2 regions of the Neorhizobium sp. BT27B genome follow, and region 2 is predicted to be linked to the other one. Evidence: predicted binding sites of a transcription regulator. Region 2 holds the regulator's gene; the other holds the start of a gene.
What was found. The regulator LexA, encoded in region 2, represses DNA repair genes until DNA is damaged. The targets are predictions, from matches to a motif close to TGTTCNNNNTGTGTTCNG.
Positions count from the first base shown of each region.

Region 1 (3,906 bases), on a different contig from region 2:
GATCAGCGGCATGCGCAACGACCAGTCCTGCGCCATACGGGCCAATGCGTCATAGATCGCAGAGTCACCATGCGGATGGTATTTACCCATCACGTCACCGGTCACGCGGGCGCTCTTGACGTATTTCTTGTTCCAGTCGAGCCCCAGCTCGTTCATCCCGTAGAGGATACGGCGATGCACCGGCTTGAGGCCGTCGCGGACGTCGGGAAGCGCGCGGCTGACGATAACGCTCATCGCGTAATCGAGGTAGGACCGCTGCATTTCCTCCATGATCGAAATGGGTTCGATGCCTGGTGGCAGCTTTCCGCCGCCGGGTGTGCTTTGATCAGTCAAATCGGTTAGGATCCTGTTCGGAATCAGTTGACGTTTTTATAGCGGAAGGCGACCGCCAACGCCAATTTTGGAACCTGTTGTGAACAGGCTTTTACGACATATCGACAGCCGTAGCCATCGTCGTTTGTGGAGATCGTCCGCAAATGGGGTTTTCTCCGGGCTGCGGCTGTCCTAACAAGCTTTCAGGTTTACGGCAAGCATGCAGGAACAAGGCTTTAGATGGTAACGATCGACACGATCCTGAACGCACTGACGACGCTGCTTGTCACGCTCGATCCGCCGGGGCTCGCCCCGCTGTTCGTCGGGCTGACGGTCGGCATGGATGCAGCGCAGCGCCGCCACGTCGCCATGCTTGGCACAGTCACGGCTTTCGGCATCCTGGCAGGCTTTGCGCTTGTCGGCGCGCAACTGCTGGGTTTTCTCGGCATTTCCATGGGGGCTTTCCGCATCGCCGGTGGCCTGCTTCTGTTCTGGATCGCCTTCGAGATGATTTTCGAGCGCCGCAACGACCGCAAGGAAAAGACCTCGGAAACCGCGCTGACGGTCGATCACATCCGAAATCTCGCGATCTTTCCGCTGGCTTTGCCGCTGATTTCCGGACCTGGTGCCATTTCCGCGACCGTGCTTCTGGCCGGCAGTTTTCACGCGCCGCTGGAGCGCGCCATCCTTATCGGTGTCATCGGTGTCGCCATGCTGGCCGTGTTTGCCGCACTGATGATCGCCCCTGCCCTCGATCGTTTTCTCGGCGTCACCGGCCGTGCACTGCTGACCCGCCTGCTCGGCGTCATCCTGGCGGCACTATCGGTGCAGTTTGCCGTCGATGGCATCCGCTCGGCCTTCAATCTTTGAAGGTTTGGGCGTTTTCTTTTCAGCCCTTACCGACATGAAAAAAGGCGCCTCGCGGCGCCTTCTTGATCAGAACGGGATATCGTCGTCCAGGTCTCGCGAGAAACCGCCGCCGCCAGCATTGCCGCCGGAAGGATGGCCACCACCACGATTGCCGCCGCCGGAAGACGGACGGGCGTAATCGTCGCCACCGCCGTAACCACCACCAAAGTCGCCACCGCCGCCGCCATAATCATTGCCGCCAGCGGAACTGCCACGACCACCACCGCCACCGAAGCCGCCACCACCTTCGCCGCCACGGCCGTCGAGCATGGTCAGGGTCGAGTTGAAGCCCTGCAGCACGATTTCCGTCGAATAACGATCCGCACCCTGCTGGTCCTGCCATTTGCGGGTCTGCAGTGCGCCTTCGATATAGAGCTTGGCGCCCTTCTTCACATACTGTTCGACGACCTTGCAGAGACCTTCGTTAAAAACGACGACGCTGTGCCATTCGGTCTTTTCCTTGCGCTCGCCGGAATTGCGATCACGCCAGCTTTCAGACGTCGCGATGCGCAGATTGGCGATCGGACGACCGTCCTGGGTCCGGCGGATTTCGGGATCGGCGCCGACGTTTCCGATCAGGATCACCTTGTTGACGCTACCTGCCATGATATTCTCACTTTCTACGCCACGTGACGCGGCTTAAAAATCCAATGCCGGCACCATAGACTATAGCCGCGGCCCGGTGGGACCCTTCCGATCCTTTAATCCACAGCGATTTCCCGAAATGCCGCCAAATGGGCGGATTGTTTCAGGCTGAAGATTGTTCTTTATTTGTTCTATTTTATTCCTATAGTCATGTCAAACGAATCGGGAACGACGGTTTGACCTTTGTCGTTTCCATCTCGACACCGCCGAATCAATCACTACATAGGGAAACTTCCCTCCCATCAGGCTTTGGTAATGAGCGAACTCAAGACGATCTCCATTCGTGGCGCGCGTGAACACAATCTCAAGGGCATCGACCTCGATCTTCCGCGCAATTCGCTGATCGTGATGACCGGCCTGTCCGGGTCAGGAAAGTCGTCATTGGCTTTCGATACGATCTATGCGGAAGGCCAGCGCCGTTATGTCGAGAGCCTGTCGGCCTATGCCCGCCAGTTCCTCGAAATGATGCAGAAGCCGGATGTCGACCAGATCGACGGTCTGTCGCCGGCGATCTCGATCGAGCAGAAGACGACCTCGCGCAACCCGCGCTCGACGGTCGGTACCGTTACCGAGATCTACGACTACATGCGCCTTCTGTTCGCGCGTGTCGGCGTTCCCTATTCGCCGGCCACAGGCCTGCCGATCGAAAGCCAGACGGTCAGCCAGATGGTCGATCGCATTGTCGCTTACGAGGAAGGCACGCGTCTTTATATTCTTGCGCCGATGATCCGTGGCCGTAAGGGCGAGTATAAAAAGGAACTCGCCGAACTGATGAAAAAGGGCTTTCAGCGCGTGAAAGTCGATGGTCAGTTCTACGAGATCGCCGACGTTCCGCCGCTCGACAAGAAATACAAGCACGATATTGACGTCGTTGTGGACCGTCTCGTGGTGCGCTCCGACATCTCCGCTCGTCTGGCGGACAGCCTGGAAACCTCGCTGAAACTGGCCGATGGTCTTGCTGTCGCCGAGTTTGCAGACAAGCCCCTGCCCGCCAATGAAACCGCAGCCGGCGGCTCGGCCAACAAGTCGCTCAACGAAACACACGAGCGTGTGCTGTTTTCGGAAAAATTCGCCTGCCCCGTTTCCGGCTTCACCATTCCGGAAATCGAACCGCGCCTGTTCTCGTTCAACAACCCCTTTGGCGCCTGCCCGACCTGCGATGGTCTCGGCTCGCAGCAGAAGGTGGATGAAAACCTGATCGTGCCGGAACCCGGCCGCACCCTCAAGGATGGGGCGATTGCGCCTTGGGCCAAATCCTCGTCGCCCTATTACAACCAGACGCTCGAGGGCCTCGGCAAGGTGTTTGGCTTCAAGCTGTCCGACCGCTGGGAAAAGCTGTCGAAGGAAGCGCAGACAGCGATCCTCAAGGGCACCGAGGAAAAAATCGAGTTCAATTACGCCGACGGCGCGCGGTCCTATAAAACCACCAAGAATTTCGAAGGCATCGTGCCAAATCTCGAGCGCCGCTGGAAGGAAACCGACAGCGCCTGGGCACGCGAGGAAATCGAGCGGTATATGTCGGCAGCGCCCTGCCCGGCCTGCGCCGGTTATCGCCTCAAGCCTGAAGCGCTGGCGGTGAAAATCAACAAGATGCATATCGGCCAGACCACCGAAATGTCGATCAGGGTGGCGCGTGACTGGTTTTCGGCTCTGCCCGAGCATCTCAATGCCAAGCAGAACGAAATCGCCGTCCGTATCCTCAAGGAAATCCGTGAGCGCCTACAGTTCCTGAACGATGTCGGTCTCGATTATCTCAGCCTGTCGCGTAATTCCGGCACGCTGTCGGGTGGTGAAAGCCAGCGTATCCGGCTCGCTTCGCAGATCGGCTCCGGCCTGACCGGCGTGCTTTACGTTCTCGACGAGCCGTCGATCGGCCTGCACCAGCGCGATAATGCCCGACTGCTCGAAACGCTGAAACACCTGCGCGATATCGGCAACACGGTCATCGTCGTCGAGCATGACGAAGATGCCATCCTTACCGCCGATTACGTCGTCGATATCGGCCCCGCCGCCGGCATTCATGGCGGCACGGTGGTGGCC
Region 1 is NZ_JBCIYT010000017.1:52,267-56,172, reverse strand. Features, by position in the region: gene gyrA (DNA gyrase subunit A) at 1-333, opposite strand, end outside; gene AAIH70_RS28605 (MarC family protein) at 553-1,182, shown strand; gene AAIH70_RS28600 (single-stranded DNA-binding protein) at 1,249-1,827, opposite strand; gene uvrA (excinuclease ABC subunit UvrA) at 2,122-3,906, shown strand, end outside.
Region 1: a site for LexA is predicted at 1,983-2,000, ahead of uvrA (excinuclease ABC subunit UvrA). Genes of this name have one in related genera too.

Region 2 (3,906 bases):
CGCCTCGCTCGCACAGCAGCACGTTGCCGTTGCCGCTTTCCGTGAATTTAGCCTGGACGTTCTTCATGTCCCAGGGCGCCAGAAACTGGCCCTTCTTGACGTTGATGGCGCGGCCGGTCTTGGCGGCAGCCACCAGAAGATCGGTCTGGCGCGACAGGAAGGCCGGAATCTGCAGGATATCCACCGTCTCGGCGACGACTGCGCACTGCTCTTCGGTGTGGATGTCGGTGAGAACCGGAAAACCGAACTCCTTCTTGAGATCGGCAAAGATCTCCATCGCGGTATCAAGCCCGATGCCGCGTTTGCCGGCGATCGAGGTGCGGTTCGCCTTGTCGAAGGAGGATTTGTACACCAGGCCGATGCCGAGCTTGCCGCAAAGCTCAGACAGAGTGCCGGCGATCATGAAGGCATGATCGCGGCTTTCCATCTGGCAGGGGCCGGCAATCAGGGAGAGTTTCTTGCTGTTGGAAAAAAGGACCTGCTTGGCCCCCTCGCCGACGGTTACTTCGGCCTTGGCGCTGACAGCCATGATCACTCCTCGAAAGCAAATACGGCACCCTGTCCGGGCGCCGGGGCAACCACGATGCGACTGCCCTTATCCATGAATGCGACGTCATTAGCAGCAAGCACCGCCCGTGTCACGGCAAGATCGGGAACACGGAATATCACCGCGGCACGGCCAAGACCGGTTCGCGACAATGACGCCGCATCGCCTGCGGAAGAAAACGTGTCGGCAAAGGTTTTGGCGTCAACGAGCCTTAAAACCGCATTGCTTGCGGCAAACCTGTGATCACCGAAATCGAATTTTTCAGCGCTTGCATCAAGCACGGTCCCAATCCGCTCGACGTCTTCCTGCGTATTCCCCGCCAGCAGAACAACCTGGGACAAAGCCGCGACACCATTTTCATGACGTTCCAGCGCCGATCGATCTGCCGGCAGGGGATCGAGCCGCTGGCATGTGAAGACGCCGAAAGAATCAGCGTCACTCCGCGCCGCAAAGGCCAGCCGAAAACGGGCCAGTTTTTCGGTCCCGTCCGGCAATTTGGCAAATCTCGAAAATTCCAGCATCTTGCCGGCAGAGACCCCGGCCTCGACAAACCGGGCATCATCCGCCTGCGCATCGTCGGTTGCCAGCGCCATGGCGGACAGTCCCTCCTCACCTGCAGGAGTGCGAAACTCACCATCCTGCCGGACAAACACGTTTCCATCGGCGAATGCCTGATCATAGGCAGCCTGATCCACTATGGAAAGCGGCTCGAGATAAGTACCGTCACCCATGAAAACACAGGCATTTCCCGTCCCGAAGGGATGGGCGGCATCTGCAGCCACGGTGAAGCCCAGTGCTTTCAATCGGCGGCGGGCGCCATCAAGCGACATGGTCGGCAGGACGAGATGATCGATCGTGAACATGGCAGCCCATTTCCAAGCGTTGATTGTCTTAGTGATCGATCTTTCCGGCTGCACGATCAAGACCAGCCGCAGCACTGTTCGTTCCGCGCAACTACCATTTTTCGCCACTTGCAGAACACACATGGAACATATAGTGTCCGTTCTGGATTTGTTTCACCTTTGAGGACCCGCCATGCTCACGCGCAAACAGCAGGAACTGCTTCTGTTCATTCACGAACGAATGAAGGAATCCGGCGTCCCTCCATCGTTCGACGAGATGAAGGATGCGCTGGATCTGGCATCCAAATCAGGCATCCATCGCCTGATCACTGCGCTTGAAGAACGCGGTTTCATCCGCCGTTTGCCGAACCGTGCCCGCGCACTGGAAGTCATCAAGCTGCCGGACGCCTACAATGCAAGCCTGCAGCCGCGCAAACCGTTTGCACCGAGCGTCATCGAAGGCAGCCTCGGCAAGACGCAGCCCGTGCGTCAGGTGACACCGCCGCCTGTTGCCAATGACAGTATGCCCGCAACAACCGTGCCGGTCATGGGCCGCATTGCGGCCGGCGTGCCGATCTCGGCGATCCAGAACACGACGCATGAAATTGCCGTGCCACCGGAAATGCTGGGCAGCGGTGAGCATTATGCACTGGAAGTGCGTGGTGATTCGATGATCGAGGCCGGCATTCTGGATGGCGATACGGTCATCATCCGCAACGGCAGCACGGCAATGCCGGGCGATATCATCGTGGCGCTGGTCGACGACGAGGAAGCGACGCTCAAGCGTTTCCGCCGCAAGGGCGCATCGATCGCGCTCGAAGCGGCCAACCCGGCCTATGAGACCCGCATTTTCCCGCAGGAACGCGTCAAGGTGCAGGGCAAGCTCGTCGGCCTCATTCGCCGTTACCACTGATACCTGCCTTGCCGCTCAAAAAGCGCAGCGGCTCCGGCAGTGTCGGATCAAAAAGATTGCGCCGCCAGTCATAGTCGCGGTGACGCGTCCAGGAGCGATCGGCGCCGACCATGGCGGCGGCGATCGACCATTGTTTGGGATCAGAATTTCCGTTGAAGCGGATTTCCAATGCTCCTGTTCTGCGTAACGCCTCGCCGTTGATCATCAATGCGCCCGAACGACAGCGATCAAAACGGGCACGTGCCGCAACAACCATTTGCGCGACATCGCAGGCAGGCCCGGCAAAGCGGGCATCTTCCACCACAGCGACCGCCGGGCCGCTGGTTGTTCTTGCGACACACCATGACCGGCCTGCGCAGACGAATGTATCCAATACACTTTCGCGCAGAGCCTTTTGCATCGCCTGCCGCGCTTGAAATACTTCTTCGGGCGTGAGGGGCGGTCGTCGTGATGTCGCTCGTTCTTTCGGTGCGTTGGCCTCTCGCAGTGCGGTGGCCTGCTGCTCTCCTCCCATGCTCGTCGAGACTGACCTCAATCCATCCGCAGTTTTTGGAACGGCCGCTCCATTCGGCAGCAGCACCGCAACCTCTGCCGATGTCGTTGTACCGTTTTTCGGCGATGGCGTGTCCAGCAATGTCGGCGCCGCAGGCTGGGGCAATGACAATGCGTGGCGCCACTGCGAATAAATGAAACCGGGCGGACGCGCGCGATTGGTCGCGACCTGCTTATTGCCCAGCAAGGCGGCAAGGCTTCCATCTTCGGAAACCAGAAAATCCGGCGGCGGATCATGCGCCACCCGCCATGACAGAAAGATGGCCAGTGCCAGAAGCGGCAAACCCAGCAGATGAAGGCGTGTGCGCAGCAAGGTCAGCATCAGAAAACCGGCTGTGGCGACGGGCAGAAACCACGACGGTTGGCGCCCGATGGCAACATCACCTCCCCAGGTCGCAACCATCTTGGCGACAACGATAACGCCCTCCAGCCCGACGCCCATCACCTTCAGGAAAAAGCCGTCGAGGCCAAATGGCATCAACAGCATACCGATCAGGCCGAAGGGCATGACGATGAAGGAGACCAACGGCATGGCGGCCAGGTTCGCCGCCAGTCCATAGGTCGATATCCGGTGAAAATGGTCGATGGAAAAGATAGCCGTCGACAGACCGCCGATCAGCGATGTGGCGAAAACCCCGCCGGCCAGATGCCCGATCGCCAGAACGGGCTTGAGTGCCGCGGGTCGCCATGGCGTTTCGCCGTCTTGCGCCGCCCCGCGCCTGCTCCATGCAGAATAACCTGCGACCAGCGCCACCGTTGCCGCAAAAGACATCTGAAAACTCGGCCCCAATATCTCCGAGGGTGAGACGACAAGAACGACAAGCGCCGCCAACGCCACATTGCGCAGGCTGATCGATGGGCGATCGAAAAACACGGCGGCCAGCATGATCGCCATCATGATGTAGGCGCGCTCTGCCGATACACCGAAGCCCGAAGTCAGGTAATAGCCGGTTGCCATCAACAGCGCCGCGGCCGCGGCCAGTTTCTTCACCGGAAAGGCCTGGGCAAATCCTGGCAGAAGCGCAAGCAGACTGCGCATGCCGATAAAAAAG
Region 2 is NZ_JBCIYT010000001.1:47,638-51,543, forward strand. Features, by position in the region: gene kdsA (3-deoxy-8-phosphooctulonate synthase) at 1-529, opposite strand, end outside; gene AAIH70_RS00230 (VOC family protein) at 532-1,410, opposite strand; gene lexA (transcriptional repressor LexA) at 1,583-2,302, shown strand; gene AAIH70_RS00240 (ComEC/Rec2 family competence protein) at 2,283-3,906, opposite strand, start outside.